2 regions of the Sneathiella sp. D3-11 genome follow, and region 2 is predicted to be linked to the other one. Evidence: riboswitches for the same ligand, from Rfam matches in the RefSeq annotation. Region 2 holds a riboswitch; the other holds the start of a gene.

What was found. Region 2 has a riboswitch for glycine ahead of gcvT (glycine cleavage system aminomethyltransferase GcvT). Riboswitches for the same ligand answer to the same signal wherever they lie in the genome.
Region 1: it holds a riboswitch for glycine, as region 2 does, so the genes downstream of both, AC0L73_RS07220 (L-serine ammonia-lyase) here and gcvT (glycine cleavage system aminomethyltransferase GcvT) in region 2, are expected to answer to the same signal.

The regions. Positions count from the first base shown of each region.
Region 1 is NZ_CM147911.1:1,394,287-1,402,174, forward strand. Features, by position in the region: gene AC0L73_RS07195 (MaoC family dehydratase) at 1-64, opposite strand, end outside; gene bfr (bacterioferritin) at 170-637, shown strand; gene AC0L73_RS07205 ((2Fe-2S)-binding protein) at 756-947, shown strand; gene AC0L73_RS07210 (NAD(P)H-dependent flavin oxidoreductase) at 1,032-2,003, opposite strand; gene AC0L73_RS07215 (hypothetical protein) at 2,604-2,954, shown strand; glycine riboswitch at 3,041-3,127, shown strand; glycine riboswitch at 3,131-3,222, shown strand; gene AC0L73_RS07220 (L-serine ammonia-lyase) at 3,375-4,754, shown strand; gene speE (polyamine aminopropyltransferase) at 4,759-5,610, opposite strand; gene speD (adenosylmethionine decarboxylase) at 5,610-6,014, opposite strand; gene AC0L73_RS07235 (glutathione S-transferase family protein) at 6,165-6,851, shown strand; gene AC0L73_RS07240 (cupin domain-containing protein) at 6,936-7,247, shown strand; gene boxB (benzoyl-CoA 2,3-epoxidase subunit BoxB) at 7,268-7,888, opposite strand, start outside.
Region 2 is NZ_CM147911.1:2,481,286-2,489,173, forward strand. Features, by position in the region: gene ispH (4-hydroxy-3-methylbut-2-enyl diphosphate reductase) at 1-790, opposite strand, end outside; gene AC0L73_RS12680 (hypothetical protein) at 1,216-1,578, shown strand; glycine riboswitch at 1,697-1,787, shown strand; glycine riboswitch at 1,791-1,884, shown strand; partial or broken gene gcvT (glycine cleavage system aminomethyltransferase GcvT) at 1,973-3,055, shown strand; gene gcvH (glycine cleavage system protein GcvH) at 3,077-3,454, shown strand; gene gcvPA (aminomethyl-transferring glycine dehydrogenase subunit GcvPA) at 3,451-4,794, shown strand; gene gcvPB (aminomethyl-transferring glycine dehydrogenase subunit GcvPB) at 4,794-6,377, shown strand; gene AC0L73_RS12705 (hypothetical protein) at 6,517-6,672, opposite strand; gene AC0L73_RS12710 (F0F1 ATP synthase subunit B family protein) at 6,647-7,003, opposite strand; gene AC0L73_RS12715 (F0F1 ATP synthase subunit B family protein) at 7,003-7,494, opposite strand; gene AC0L73_RS12720 (F0F1 ATP synthase subunit C) at 7,551-7,775, opposite strand; gene AC0L73_RS12725 (F0F1 ATP synthase subunit A) at 7,828-7,888, opposite strand, start outside.

The DNA.
Region 1 (7,888 bases), 1.1 Mb from region 2:
AGTCTTCGAAATAGCTTGCTTCGGCAAATTTGTGGTTTTCTGGGTTAAATTGATCTTCGGACATTCCTCGCCTCACTTGTTTATCAAGTCTTGTTCGTTATGGCATTTGTTTAACACTGCCGCTGCGCTATAGTTAAGGGACATATCATGGCAACGCAAGGAGCTATTCATGAAAGGCGACACGTCAATTATCAAGCATCTTAACGTCATTCTAAAGAATGAATTGACGGCCATTAATCAATATTTCCTGCATGCTCGCATGCTTGAAGACTGGGGCCTTAAAGAATTAGGCGAGAAAGAATATGAAGAATCCGTCGATGAGATGAAGCATGCAGACAAGCTCATCAAACGGGTGCTCTTCTTAGAAGGTCTTCCAAACCTGCAGGATCTCGGCAAGTTGATGATTGGCGAAGACGTCGGGGAAATCATCGAATGCGACCTTAAAATGGAGCATGTCGCTCACGTCGATTTAAAAGCGGCCATCAAAGATTGCGAAAGCAAGCAGGACTACGTATCCCGCGATTTGCTGGTCGATATCCTTGAATCTGAAGAGGAGCATATTGATTGGCTGGAAACCCAGCTTGGCCTAATTGAGAAGATGGGACTTCAAAACTACGTTCAGTCACAAGTTTCCTAAATTAGCCCCTTAGTAGCAAATTCCCGCCCTATAAACTTCCCTTGCCATTGACAATTAGTCGCACAGCGCTTAATTTATTAGGAATGATTGTCATTTTTAATATTAAACAAGTTGAAGAATGTATATTTGCCTTTGTAATGGATTGACTGATAGAGACATTAAAAGCGCCGTCGCCTCAGGTGCGCAACGCATCGCAAATGTCTATGAAACACTGGGAGCAGCACCACAATGTGCAAAATGCACATCTAATATCCGGGATATCATCCGGGAAACAACCGGTAGCAGCGCGCCAATCACCGTTCGGCGCTGATCCGGCGACATCACCCTGTAATCTTAAATATGCTGGAAATTTGAAGAAATTACCCCCACCCGTTAGGGTGAGGGAAAATTCAGTCTAAATGGCCTTATTATTGATTTCAGCCTTGGCCTGGGCATACTGTTCTTTTAAGCGATCAACATATTCTTCAACACTTGGCACATCGCTTACGCTGCCAATTCCCTGCCCGGAACCCCATATGTCTTTCCAGGCTTTCGATTTACCCGTACTACCGCTGCCGAAATTCATCCGGCTTTTATCGGCACCCGGCAAATTCTCCGGATCAAGCCCCGCTTTTTCCACACTGGGGCGCAAATAGTTACCGTGAACGCCGGTAAAGGTGTTCGTATAGAGAATATCCTCGCCTGTGCTTTCAACGATCATATTTTTGTAGTCGTCTACCGCGTTGGCTTCTTTGGTAGCGATAAATGCACTCCCCATATAGGCGAGATCCGCGCCCATTGCCTGGGCTGCAAGGATTGATCGGCCATTCGCAATGGCCCCGGAAAGAGCAATCGGCCCATCAAAGAACTGCCGCACTTCGGAGACAAGCGCGAACGGACTTAACCGCCCCGCATGCCCGCCAGCGCCCGCGCAAACCAGAATTAAACCATCGACGCCTGCTTCCAATGCCTTTTGGGCATGGCGGATGGTAGTCACGTCATGCAGGATAATTCCGCCGTAAGAATGTATCGCCTCAACAATTTCATTCGGGGCCCGAAGGCTCGTGATGATAATCGGCACTTCATGCTTAACGCAGAGTGCAACATCTTCCTCCAAACGAGTATTTGACGCATGTACAATCTGATTGACAGCAAAGGGGGCGACCTTCTTGTCAGGATTCGCCGCCGCATAGTCAGCAAGTTCTGACTTGATCTGAAAGAGCCATTCGTCAAGCTGAGAAATCGGCCTTGCATTAAGAGCAGGAAAAGATCCGACGATGCCCTGCTTGCACTGAGCAATTACCAGTTCAGGCCCGGATACAATAAACATTGGTGATGCAATAACTGGGAGAGAAAGACGCCCTTCCAGAACGGTCGGCATTGTCATTTACGAGATGACTCCTGATACTGGGATAAATATAGCCAAGCCTGGATCTTACGCCCAGTTACTTGGCTATGGATGGTTGAGCTAAGTCTGGATCTTGCGCCCAGTTACCCGACCTTTTAATTATTTAGCCAAGCCTGAATCTTTTCGCTCAGTTACCCGGCTTGGGCATTTTCTTAGCAGGCTTTTTCAAAGATGACAAATTGTCATTATTGACAAAATTTCATTTTTTTATTTCGCACCTGCAGCATTATTGCGAAAAATCATTGAAAAACATAATATTATTACCTTTGGGTGCTCATTAAAAAAATTCAGAGATATCGGCATTAGATCAGATTTGGGCTCAAAACAATGTGATCTCACCCCGATTCACAAAACATGATTCTCTTTATTGCTTATAATTTCCATCAAACCAGACCCAATATGCCCGGCTATTATTTCCTACAGAGCGGGAAAATTTGACCGCTTACCTATATCGCATCACTCCTGTCCGTCTCTCAAAGGAACGAAAAAGCGAAGAAATACAGACTTTTTACCTTTCCCTTGATACTGGCACAAAGGCTGCATACTCGATGAGTAGATAAATTTTTATGGAGACTATTCGTGCTGCAAGCTGAAATGAACACACAATCTGTTGCAAACAGATTCGAAAAACGTGGGGCCTTTCGCGTATCAAACCCGGTCCTCAGCGTAGAAATTGAGGGCATTCGGTTTTCGACAGAGAACTGGTCTCTTGACGGAATGCTGCTAAACGGTATCGCAGACCATGTTATACTTGATCAAACTGTCGAAGGAATTATCGGGCCCGTTGGCTCCCCAGAAATGTGCCGATTTGGCGGACGCATCGTGCGAATTGATGAAGATGAGATGACAACGGCGGTGGAACTCGATGAAAAAAGCGCTGATGTCGCGGCATTGCTACCCCTTTGGGTTTTGAAATACGGCACCCGTTGATCCATTTCGGAAGGCCCGGACTTGACAATGCCAAAGCGCGGTCTCTAAGGTCTATGTGAATTGCCGGACTATGCTGGCATTCCTTGATTATCCTGATGGGAGAGACCGGACTTACCGGCGCCGAAGGAGCAACCGCCCCGGAAACTCTCAGGCACATGTACCGTCAGGAAAGAGGGCTCTGGAGAGTATGCTGAGGCCATGGCTAACGCATCACCGAAGAGGTAAGTCGGCGATATGTCGACGTAATCTTTCAGGTAACCGGACAGAGGGGGCATCTATTGAACGCATTGGTGAATTTTTCACCAGAGTGAGAAAAGGTGCCTGTAAATGACAAAACCATCCAAACCCGGCCTTGGCAACGTTACGCCAGTTGTACCATCAAAGCCAACTGCACCGCCTAACCCAACGTCTCAGTTGGATATCAACATCAGCGTAACCGATCTTTATACAATCGGTATTGGCCCATCAAGCTCCCATACCGTGGGGCCCATGCGGGCGGCAAAGCGTTTCGTCGATCGTCTAGCGTCAGAGGATTTACTTGATTCGACCGATCGTCTGCTGGTCGAGCTTTATGGCTCGCTTGCTCTCACTGGCGCCGGTCATGCGACGGACATTGCTATTCTTCTTGGACTAAGTGGGGAACGCCCTTCCTCCGTTGATCCGGAGAAAGTACAACCGCTTATCGACAAAATACGGACAAGCGGGGAAATTTCACTAAACGGACATCGTATAATTCCCTTTTTTGAGGACCAAAGTCTCCTTTTCCTGAAAGATCAACTCCTTCCTGAACATTCTAACGGCATGCGGTTCTATGCCTATGATGCAAAGGGTGCGCAGCTTTTCTGCCGGGACTATTTCTCCGTGGGAGGCGGATATGTTGTCTCTCACAACGAAGGGGACAGGGCAGAAACGAAGGGTCATAACATTGTGCTACCCTATCCTTTCACCTCCGCAGACGAACTTCTCGATATGGGCAAGGAAAGCGGCCTCACCATTGCTGAGATGATGCTTGCCAATGAAAGCAGTTGGCGAAGTGAGGAAGAAACCTTCGCCTTCCTTGATGATGTCAATGAAGCCATGATCAACTGCATCAAGAGGGGCTGCGAGGGAGAGGGTATCCTGCCGGGCGGCCTTAAGGTAAAGCGCCGGGCAAACGCGTTGTATCAAGACTTAATGGAAAATCCGGAGCGCGCCTCCCGCGATCCACTGACCGTTCTTGACTGGGTTAATCTCTACGCCCTCGCCGTCAATGAGGAGAACGCCGCCGGTGGGCGAGTGGTGACGGCTCCCACAAATGGTGCGGCCGGGGTAATTCCCGCGGTACTTAAATATTACCAACGCTTCTGCCCCGGCGTCACAAAGGAGGGGACGCGCAATTTCCTGCTCACCGCAGCAGCAATTGGCGCAATCTATAAAAAACGCGCATCAATCTCCGCCGCAGAAATGGGGTGTCAGGGGGAAGTGGGGGTCGCCTGTTCCATGGCTGCAGGTGCCCTTACCGCCGTTCTGGGAGGCACGAACGAACAGGTGGAAAATGCCGCTGAGATCGGCATGGAGCATAATCTTGGTTTGACCTGCGATCCGATCGGCGGATTAGTGCAGATCCCCTGCATCGAACGCAATACCATGGGCGCGATGAAGGCGATTAATGCCTGCCGCCTCGCGCTGTCCGGTGACGGCACGCATGTGGTATCTCTTGATGAGGTGATCGAGACGATGCGCCAGACCGGCGTCGATATGCTCAGCAAATATAAGGAAACCTCGCAAGGTGGCCTTGCCGTTAACGTCGTGGAGTGCTAGCTGCTCAATCTTCGCGCGTCAGTATCTTCTGGATATGAAGCGGGAGAGCAAAAGCCGCAAGATGGACTTCCGGTGTATAATAGTCCGTCGTGATCCCGGCCTCGACAAAGCGTGCGACAAGGCGGGAGAGACTCACTTTTCGATGATCCGGCTCATCCGTCGCCCAGCCGTAGGCCATCACTCCACCGACATAACTCGGGATCGCGGCGAGATAAAAACTGACATCCTTGAACAAACTACCGAGACGGTCATAGCTCGTTTTTAGTTCTTCTTCCTGAACGAAAGGCACGCCGTTTTGCGTAATTATAATACCACCGTTCGCAAGACGGGCCTTGCAGTCCGCATAGAATTCCTGTGTATAGAGGACTTCCCCGGGTCCATGCGGATCAGTGCTGTCGATAATAATTACATCCCATTTCTCATCGGTCTCTCGCACAAACTTGCATCCATCGGCGATGATCAGATCAAGCCGGGGGTCGTCAAAGGCGCCACCCGAGATCGACGGCATGTATTTCTTGCTAAGCTCGACAACGGTCCGGTCGATATCCACCATGGTCACGGCGATATTTCTATGCTTCATGAGTTGCCGCGCCGCGCCGCCGTCGCCGCCGCCGATAATCAGGGCGCGACTAACCTTGCCATGGGCCAGAACCGGCACATGAACGAACATCTCATGGTAGATAAACTCATCTTTTTCGGTTGTCTGCACGGCGCCGTCGAGAGACATAACGCGTCCAAACTGGCTATTCTCAAAAATCATGAGGTCCTGCAGCTCAGTCTTCTCGCGATAGACAACCTTTTCCACATTAAGCGCTAGATTGACACCCGAATGCAGCCCCTCATCAAAGAGTTCCATCAACTGACAATCCCCCGCTTGATTTCATTAAGCTGGACAGTTTCGGGTTTAAACGCTTCCCGCAGGATCGGGATAGCCTTGTAAGGATCGGTCTTGCCACACATGAAGATATCGAGTGCCATAAACCCGCGCTCCGGCCAACTATGAAAGCTGATATGGCTTTCGGCAAGCACCGCAACTCCGGAAAGACCATCGGGCTCAAACGCATGAATATGAAAATGCAGCAAGGTCGCCCCCGCTGCATCAATCGCATGGCGGAGCGTTTCTTCGATCAACAAGGGATCGTTGAAGCCCTCCCCTTCCCAAAGATCGACGATCAGATGAGTCCCTGCGAAGGTCAACCCATCCTTATGAACGAAATAATCGAGACGATCTTCTTCCGCCGCCGCAGGTGAAATTGCCATTTTCTCATCCTTGAGCATTCTTCCCGTGAATGCTCCTTGAGTGCCTTACCATAAAAGGTGCCGCGTTATCGCCGAGTCGGCCTGCAAGTGCAAGAGAAAAGTAGTTACTTCGCTTGTGTTTCAGACACAAGTCGACGCAAGATGGAGCGGATGGAACGCACGCTATCAACAGGTCGCCAAAATGCTAAAAAAAATGTCGAACTATTCAGTTTTAAGTATAGCGTTTATTCCCGAATAGTCAGGATTGTTATGCTGGAAAAGGGAATCGCGCTTGAAACGCATGAGATTAACCCCTTCGCCGAAGATGCATCGGCCAATTATATCGACATCCATCCCTTCAATCGCGTGCCGGCCATCCGACATGGTGATTTTACTCTTTATGAAACAGGCGCAATAACTCAGTACCTGGATGAAGCATTTGAAGGGCCATCCTTACAGCCCGAGACAGTAGTGAAACGCGCCAGAATGCGTCAGGTCATCTCCATCGTCGATAGCTATGGATACTGGCCGCTCGTCCGTAAAGTCTTTTCCGAGAGGGTCTTTAATCGCGCTTTCAGAGAGACGACAAACGAGGCTGTTGTAAGCGAAGGATTGGAAGAAAGTGCCCCTGTACTTGCTATCCTTGAAAACCTAGCGAGCGATAGTGGATATATCGCAGCCACCTCTTACTCTCTCGCCGATGCACATCTGGTACCGATGATCGATTATTTTCTGATGGCACCTGAGGGTACGAATATGTTCCAGAGCTATCCAAAGCTTGTAAGATGGTGGAATTGCGTGAAAGAGCGACCGAGCACTATTGCAACACGACCTTTTTTGACATCGGAAAAACCTTAGGAGCAATCCACGCAGCCAGTTTATGCATGAGTTAAAGGTAGGTTAGGATTAATCAAAAGAAAAATTTATGGATAGGAAGCCAAAATGCGCCTAATCAAGCCGACCGATTTTGAAGGTAAAAATGCATGGGATGCCCTTGGTATTGAGAAGATATCGAACGCCACCGTTCGTCTTCATTGGACGGATCAACCCTATATTTGGCATGTGAATGACGGACCGGAGGTATTCGTTCTGTTGGATGGTAAAGTCGATATGCATATACGTGAGGCTGGGCAAGAAAAGGTTCTGACGCTATCCCCCGGTGATATTTTCCATGCTGAAGCCGGCGATGAGCATAAGGCTGTTCCGCGAACGCCTGCGCGCATTTTGGTAGTTGAGACTGAAGGTAGTATTTAACCCCAGAACCAAAATTTCACTTACTGCAAATGCACATATTCATAGTCAACCGGCATGTTATTGATGCCACGATCAGGGGCCGCGATCCAGCCAGCCATCTTGCCGGGCTCGGTCACCTGCTGCATCAGGCTGTGAATGTAGACGCGATCATTTTCGGAAGGGAGAAACTCATCATGACGACGGTCAAACTCGTCCGCTGAAATAAAGTCCCCTTTCGGGTCGGTAACCACATCCGCCCAGAATCCTATTTTTCGGCGAAACCGGCTTGACGGCAATTCAATAGCGAAATCAAATCCCGCTTTCTTAATCAGGCGATTCCAACGCGTTATCCCGACCATGCAGTCCTTGATATAAGCCGTGCGCACCTGATCGTTAATGGCACTACGAACCGTAATCTCTTCCGTTTGCACACCACCGGCGTCATCAGGCTTTTCTATCTGTAAGGAGGTTTCCCGCTCCACATGATCCTTGAAAACCCTTTCATCAGGGCGCCCCTTGATACCATTCGCAAAGCTAATCGCCGCATTAGATGAAACTTCCGCACCGAACAAATCCATGCAGGACGAGAACCAGAAATTTACAAAACGCTGCAGGGTCGGCAGATCGATGACCCCTGCTTTGCGCAAGGTTGCCGGGTCGTC
Region 2 (7,888 bases):
CGTTCTGAAGACTGTCCCAAGGAATATCCGAGGCCCGTTGAACAAGGGCTACTTGACGGCAGCCGGACTTTTCCGCCACCTCAACTAGACGCATCGAATTGGAGGAATTTGGCGCGCCGATAACCAGCATCCCGTCACAGCGCTCGGCAAGAATTTTCACGGCTGCCTGACGATTGGTTGTTGCGTAGCAAATATCTTCTTTTCTGGGGCTCTCAATCGACGGAAAGCGCTTCTTAAGAATGCCAACAATTTCTGCTGTTTCATCAACGGAAAGTGTTGTTTGAGTGAGATAAGCCAAGCTTTTCCCAACCTGCTTTTGGGTAAAGGATCTTGCCTCTTCCGCCGTTTCAATGAGGCTGATCTGACCCTCGGCAAGTTGTCCCATCGTTCCGATTACTTCAGGATGACCGCGATGACCAATCAGGATAATCTCATGATTGTCCCGTTCGTGGCGTTCCGCTTCCCGATGCACTTTGCTGACAAGCGGGCAGGTAGCGTCGATATAGAACATTTTGCGGTTTTCCGCCTCGGCCGGTACTGATTTTGCGACACCGTGGGCTGAAAAAATCACAGGAACGTCTTTTGGTATATCCGCCAGTTCGTCAACGAAGACTGCCCCCTTCTTTTCGAGGCTTTCGACAACGAAACGATTATGCACAATTTCATGGCGGACATAGACCGGCGCGCCATATTTTTCGAGGGCTCTTTCAACAATTTGGATCGCACGGTCCACGCCAGCGCAAAAACCGCGCGGCGCCGCCAATAGCAATGTCCGTTCTGATCTATCCATAATTGCTTCCAAGCCTGAATTGGTTCATAGAATATTCCTGCGGACCGTGAAAACTTGCTAATTCCGCTGGACCATCCTAGATTTGCCGAACTCATACAACAGTTTCAAGGGTAATGCCATATCTAGGCGAGGTAAATTCAAATGATGATGGCAACAATTGCGCCGTCGTCCGAAAATCTGTATTTCTTTGGACATATGCAGGCTGGTGTCTTGCCGTTTGCGATAGCGTCCAAAATACTCTTTAGTTCCTTATACGCCGGTACATTAACATTATGCCTAGTCTCAAATTCATAAATACATCTTTACGCGCATGTTTTCTGACTGTTCCACTGCTAATTACATCAGCTTGCAGCGGTAGTGTCGATACAGATATATTCAGCATTTTCGGCAGCTCTAAACCACCACTTCCCTGCCCACGGGTGGAAGTGCTACCCGGTGCAGAGACCATCACTATCTTTCGTGAAGGGGAGGGGCGCGACCTTGTTGACGTTCAATTTGAAGGCATCATCGCCCCATTTAGTGGCCAATGCCAGTATGTGGACGATGACACAGCCGTTGTTGTTGAGCTCATCCTGCGCATAGGGGCGACCAAGGGACCGGCTGCGACCAGCCAGACAGAGGAATTTCCTTTTTTTGTCGCTATAGCGGAAAGAACGGGCGAGATTATCGCCAAGAAAATTTTCTATAGCCCGGTCGAGGTTGAGGAAGGACGTCGTCGTGCCACTGTTCAGGAAGAACTGGAACAACGCATCCCCTTGACCGGCCTTAAGACCGGGGGGATTATGTAATTATCATCGGATTTCAGCTCACACGTGAGCAGTTGGAATTGCAGAGCTAATTACGGGCGTGAGGCCAATAGTTGTTTGACTATTCTTAAATCGACATTATTATCGCGCGGATATTCAGTCGATCCCCGCGGGAGAGATGGTCGTTATGAGCCATCGCCGAAGGAGCAACCACCCCGGAAACTCTCAGGCAACCGGACCGCAGGGGGATGAAACTCTGGAAAGCAAATTACGTATGTAATTTCACCGAAGGGGTAAGCGATATGGCAGTTGCCAACATCGTCAATTCTCTCAGGTTATAGGACAGAGGGGGTCAATCCAGCGGGTTTTTGCTGGAGAATTTGGCTTTTGTCCGCAACCAGGGTTGTCCTATGAGTGAAACTTCGTCGACGAAAAAACCGTCCTTTACAATTTGCATGTCGAACTCGGCGCCAAGATGGTGCCGTTTGCGGGCTACGACATGCCTGTGCAATATCCTGCCGGTATTCTGAATGAGCATTTGCATACCCGGGAGGCGGCCGGGCTTTTCGATGTTTCCCATATGGGGCAGGTGGTTATTTCGGGCGAAAATCCTGCGGGAGCTATCGAGGCACTTATTCCTGGGGATATTCAGGCGCTTTCGGCGGGCGAGATGCGCTATAGCTTTCTCACAAATGATCAGGGCGGCATTCTGGATGATCTTATCGTCACCCGGCGAGAGAATGATCTCTTCGTTGTTGTGAACGCCGCCTGTAAGGAACAGGACATCGCGCTGCTGACAGGCGGGCTTGCAGGTAAGGCTGAGGTCACAGAGCTGACTGATAGAGCTCTTGTCGCTCTGCAAGGTCCAAAAGCAGTCGACGTCCTCGCGCGGTATGCACCGGAAGTCGTCGCTATGTCTTTTATGAACTATCGCGAAGTTGAAATAGATGGTGTTCCCTGTTTCGTGACCCGTTCTGGATACACGGGCGAAGACGGATTCGAGATTTCCATCCCGAATGATCAGGCAGAGGAGATATGTCGGAAGCTGTTGGACGAAACCGAAGTAATGCCAATTGGCCTTGGCGCACGTGATTCGCTCCGTCTGGAGGCGGGGCTGTGCCTTTATGGCCACGACCTTAACGAAGTGACAACGCCGATCTCGGCCGGTTTGATCTGGGCGATCAGCAAGCGCCGCCGCATTGAGGGCGGATTTCCCGGTGCGGATATTATTCAGGCCGACATCGCGAATAAACCGGCGATGAAACGCGTGGGTATTTTACCTGAAGGTCGTGCGCCTGCACGCGAACATACGGTAATTACAAATGAAGCGGGAGAGACCATCGGTGAAATTACGTCTGGTGGGTTTTCTCCCAGCCTTGGAATTCCCATCGCGATGGGCTATGTCCCACTTGATTTTTCAGCCGTTGGAACGAAAATAAATTTGCTTGTCAGAGGTAAGTCTCGCCCCGCCGTGGTTGCGAAAATGCCGTTCGTCGAGCAGCGCTATTATCGAGGATAATTTTTCACTGGAGAGTAATGAATGTCTTACAAATTTACAGAAGATCATGAATGGGTGCTGCTCGAAGGCGACGTGGCGACGATCGGCATCAGCGATTATGCTCAGGGGCAGCTGGGCGACGTGGTCTATGTCGAAGTCCCGACGGTAGGCGATGAAATTACCAAGGGAGATGAACTCGCAGTAGTCGAAAGCGTGAAAGCAGCATCAGAAGTTTATTCCCCGGTGAGCGGTGAAATCGTTGATGTCAACGCTGAGTTGGAAGGCGCGCCAACCGTGGTCAACGAGGATGCTATGAAAGGCGGATGGTTTGCTAAAGTCCGCGTAACGAATAGTGCGGAATTGAACGACCTGATGGATGAAGCCGCCTATAAAACATTTATCGAAGGTCTCGACGAATGAGGTATATGCCGCATACCGACCGGGAACGGAATGAAATGCTGACGAAAATCGGTGTTGGATCGATTGACGATCTCTTTACCGATATCCCGGAAGAAGCCCGTCTTGAGGGCTTGCTTGATTTGCCGCTTCATGAAAGTGAAATGGTGGTTGAGAAGAATTTCCGGAAACTGGCGGCAAAGAATCTCTCGCCCTATTCGGTCCCCTGTTTTTTGGGAGCAGGCGCTTATCAGCATCACGTTCCCTCTGTTGCGGACCATATTATCCAGCGCTCCGAATTTTTGACGGCTTATACGCCATATCAGCCGGAAATCAGTCAGGGTACTCTTCAGGCCTTGTTCGAATTTCAGACTCAAGTGGCATTGATCACGGGGATGGAAGTCGCGAACGCGTCTATGTATGACGGCGCGACATCCTGTGCGGAGGCTGTTTTGATGGCCTGCAGGGTGACACGGCGAAAAAAGGCGGTGATCTCCGGCAATCTGCATCCTCATTACCGCGATGTTACCCATACAACGCTGCAATTTACCGAGTTTGAGACAATCGATCTACCATCCGCTGTTTCGGGCGAGGAGAGTTTCGACGATCACATTGGATCGGATATAGCCTGTGTAGTTGTACAGAATCCGGATTTTTTCGGTCGACTTCATGACTTGAGCGTGCTTGCGGAAAAATGTCACGCCTCGGGTGCTCTCCTTGTTGTTGCGGTGAACGAAGTGGTGTCGCTGGGCGCAATCACATCTCCCGGAGAAATGGGCGCGGATATTGTCGCAGGGGAGGGGCAGTCAATCGGCGTGCCGCTTTCATACGGTGGACCATATGTAGGTCTTCTTGCGACGCGGCAGAAATTTGTTCGGCAGATGCCAGGTCGGCTTTGCGGTCAGACTGTGGATCAGGATGGCAAGCGTGGGTTCGTTCTGACCCTCTCCACGCGGGAGCAGCATATCCGCCGTGAAAAGGCGACAAGTAATATTTGTACGAATGCCGGCCTCTGCTCCCTTGCCTTTACGATTCATATGAGCCTTCTAGGTGAGAACGGCTTGACGAAGCTGGGCTCACTCAATCATTCACAGGCCGTCACGCTTGCAGAAAAGCTCGAGGTGATCGATGGTGTGGAGATTCTCAACGACAGCTTTTTCAACGAATTTACACTTCGCCTGCCGATGAATGCAGCAAGCGCAGTCGAAAAGCTTGGTGAGAAGGGCATACTTGGGGGCGTACCGGTGTCCCGCCTCATCCCGGATGACCCGGAGATGACGAATCTACTTCTTGTCGCGGCGACTGAAACTTGCTCGGCTTCGGATATGGATGAATTTGTCGTTGCGTTGAAGGAGGTGCTCTAATGCTGAATAATAAAGGACGCCCGACGCAACCGACGGCAGTTTCCGAAGGCGAGACATCGCTTAAAACTTATACTGGAAATAAAGGTCTCGACCTTGAATCACCTCTGATATTTGAACAAGGCGTTCCGGGTAGAATTGGTGTCGATATGGCCGACCCACAGCCCGTGAAGAGCCGCCTTGGCGGGATTGAGCGGAAAGGATCCATTGGACTGCCCGATTTGTCGGAACCACAGGTCCTCCGGCATTTTGTCAGGCTTAGCCGACAAAACTATGCGATCGACGCAGGATTTTATCCTTTGGGGTCCTGCACTATGAAGCATAATCCGCGAATCAATGAAAAAGTTGCCCGGCTTGCCGGACTCGGCGACCTGCACCCCATGCAGCCGACAAGCACCGTTCAAGGAGCTTTGGAGTTGGTTGATAGTCTGGCCCATTGGCTTAAGACAATTACCGGTATGCCAGCGGTTGCGATGTCCCCAGCCGCTGGTGCGCATGGAGAGCTTTGTGGTGTAATGGCCATCCGTGCGGCCCATGAAGCGAACGGAGAGAGCCGGGCACGCATTTTGGTGCCGGAATCGGCTCATGGTACAAATCCGGCAACGGCGGCGCTTTGCGGCTATAAGGTGGATGCGGTTCCGGCCCGAAAGGACGGGCGGATGGATCTTGACGCCTTCGCCGACAAGCTTGGTCCTGATGTCGCCGGAGTCATGCTGACGAACCCGAATACCTGCGGCCTGTTCGAAACAGACGTGAAGAAAATTGCCGATATGGTGCATGAAGTCGGTGGCTACTTCTATTGTGACGGCGCCAACCTCAACGCCATTCTTGGTCGGGTTCGTCCGGGCGACCTTGGTGTTGATGCGATGCATATTAATCTGCATAAGACCTTTTCCACGCCGCATGGCGGCGGTGGACCTGGCTCGGGACCCGTTGTTCTCTCTGAAGCCCTAGCACCTTTCGCGCCGATCCCTTTCGTAACTCATGGTGAAAATGGCTTTGATCTTGTTGAGCAGAAGAGCGGTGCCGCCGTTCAAAGTTTTGGCCGGATGAAGGGGTATCATGGGCAGATGGGCATGTTTATCCGTGCACTGGCTTATATGCAGAGCCATGGCGCAGATGGACTTCGTCAGATTGCGGAAGATGCGGTCCTTAATGCTAACTACATTCGGGTAGGCTTAGATGACAAGCTCCATTCGCCGTTTGAAGGCATATGTATGCATGAGGCCCTGTTTGACGATAGCACGTTAAAAGGCACAGGGGTGACGACACTTGATCTTGCAAAGGCGATGATCGATGAAGGATATCACCCGATGACCATGTATTTCCCGCTTGTGGTTCACGGAGCCATGCTGATTGAGCCGACAGAAAGCGAATCACGACAAACTCTGGATCAGTTTATCGGGGCCATGCGGCATCTGCTGGATAAGGCAACGACGGGAGAGAGTGACTATTTCCTCAGTGCGCCGCATTTCGCACCTCGGCGGCGGCTGGATGAAACTGGCGCAGCGCGTAATCCGGTATTGAGATGGCTGCCATCAGCACCAGTGGAAACGGAAGAAACGCCTCTATCTGCAGCATCGTAGCCTCCCTGAGATTGCTGCATACCTCGGCCTCGTCATTCATGGCGAGGCCTTTTTCGTCTCTTCTATGAGGGAGATTACTTTGAGCAATAAAAAAAAGCCCCGAAATATCGGGGCTTTTCTAAAATAACCGGATTAGGCTCTAGTTGAGCTGTTTTTCCAAACCTTGAATAGATTGGTCGATCAAGGCGTCGGCCTTATCGCCTTTCAATCCGTCCTGCATCAGCTTGCTCGCGGCGGCAATTGCCACATCAACAGCGATGCCTTGCACTTCAGCGACGGCTTTTTCCTCGGCCATGGCGGATCTTGGTTTCTGCAAGTTCTTGGCGTCGTGCCAAGGTCGCTTCAAGTTCCTGAACGCTCTCTTTACGCAGGATTTCCGCATCTTCCTTGGCTCTTGCAACGATTTCTTCCGCAGTCTGCAGTGCATCGTGCTGTCGCCGCTGATAATCCGCAAAGAGCGACTGTGCATCTTCACGGAGTTTCTTGGCTTCTTCCAACTCTTCACGAATCTTGTCGGCGCGGGCGTCAAGCTGCTTGGCAATCAGCGGCGGCACCTTGAAGTAAACAAGAACAGCAAGAAAGCCAACAAAAGCGACTGCGACCCAAAAGGCGGGATCATGTAGCATCAGGCGTCTCCCTTCATACTGGAGGCGACCGCGGCCTCCACATCCTTGTCGGAAACGTCGAAGGCAACGAGCTTGCCTACTGCAGATTTCGCAGTATCGGCCGCAATTTCGCGCACATGGCTGAGCGCGGATTCCTTAGCCTTAAGAATGCTGGCTTCTGCGGCCTGAGCCTTTTTCGCCAGCTTCGCATCCAACTCAGCCTTGCTCGCGTCCTGCTCCTTGGCCATAGAGGCCTTCAGTTCAGAAACAATGCCGTGAGCTTTGGCACGGGCTTCGGCAAGAGCCTCTTCATAATCGGCTTTCGCCTTATCTGCGTCTTCACTAAGCCGCTTTGCTTCTTCCAGATCCGAAGAAATGCGGTTCTGGCGACTTTCCAGTACTTCTGAAATGCCTGGAATCGCGAGCTTCGCCATCAAAATATAGAGAATGACGAATGAAATCGCGAGCCATACAAGCTGCGGTGGGAAGTCTGCAATATTAAGTTGCGGCATACCGGTTCCTTAATCCAATCCTATCGACCCAATTTCTCAAATATGAGAAAGGTTGATTAACCGAACAGGATCAGGAATGCGATAACCAGCGCGAACAGCGCAACAGCTTCTGTCAGGGCAAAGCCGAGCAGCACGTTACCGAAAACTTTCGGAGCAGCAGCCGGATTGCGTAGAGAGCCAGAAACGTAAGATCCGAAGATATTTCCGATACCCACACCCACACCTGCAAGTGCGATAGTCGCAAGGCCGGCACCGATCATCTTTGCGGCTTCTAATTCCATAATATTCTTCCTTCTAAATCAAGAACAACCAATGTTGAAGATTAACTAATACTCAATGATGCAGGTGAAGCGCATCGTTAAGATAGAGGCATGACAGAATGGCAAACACATAG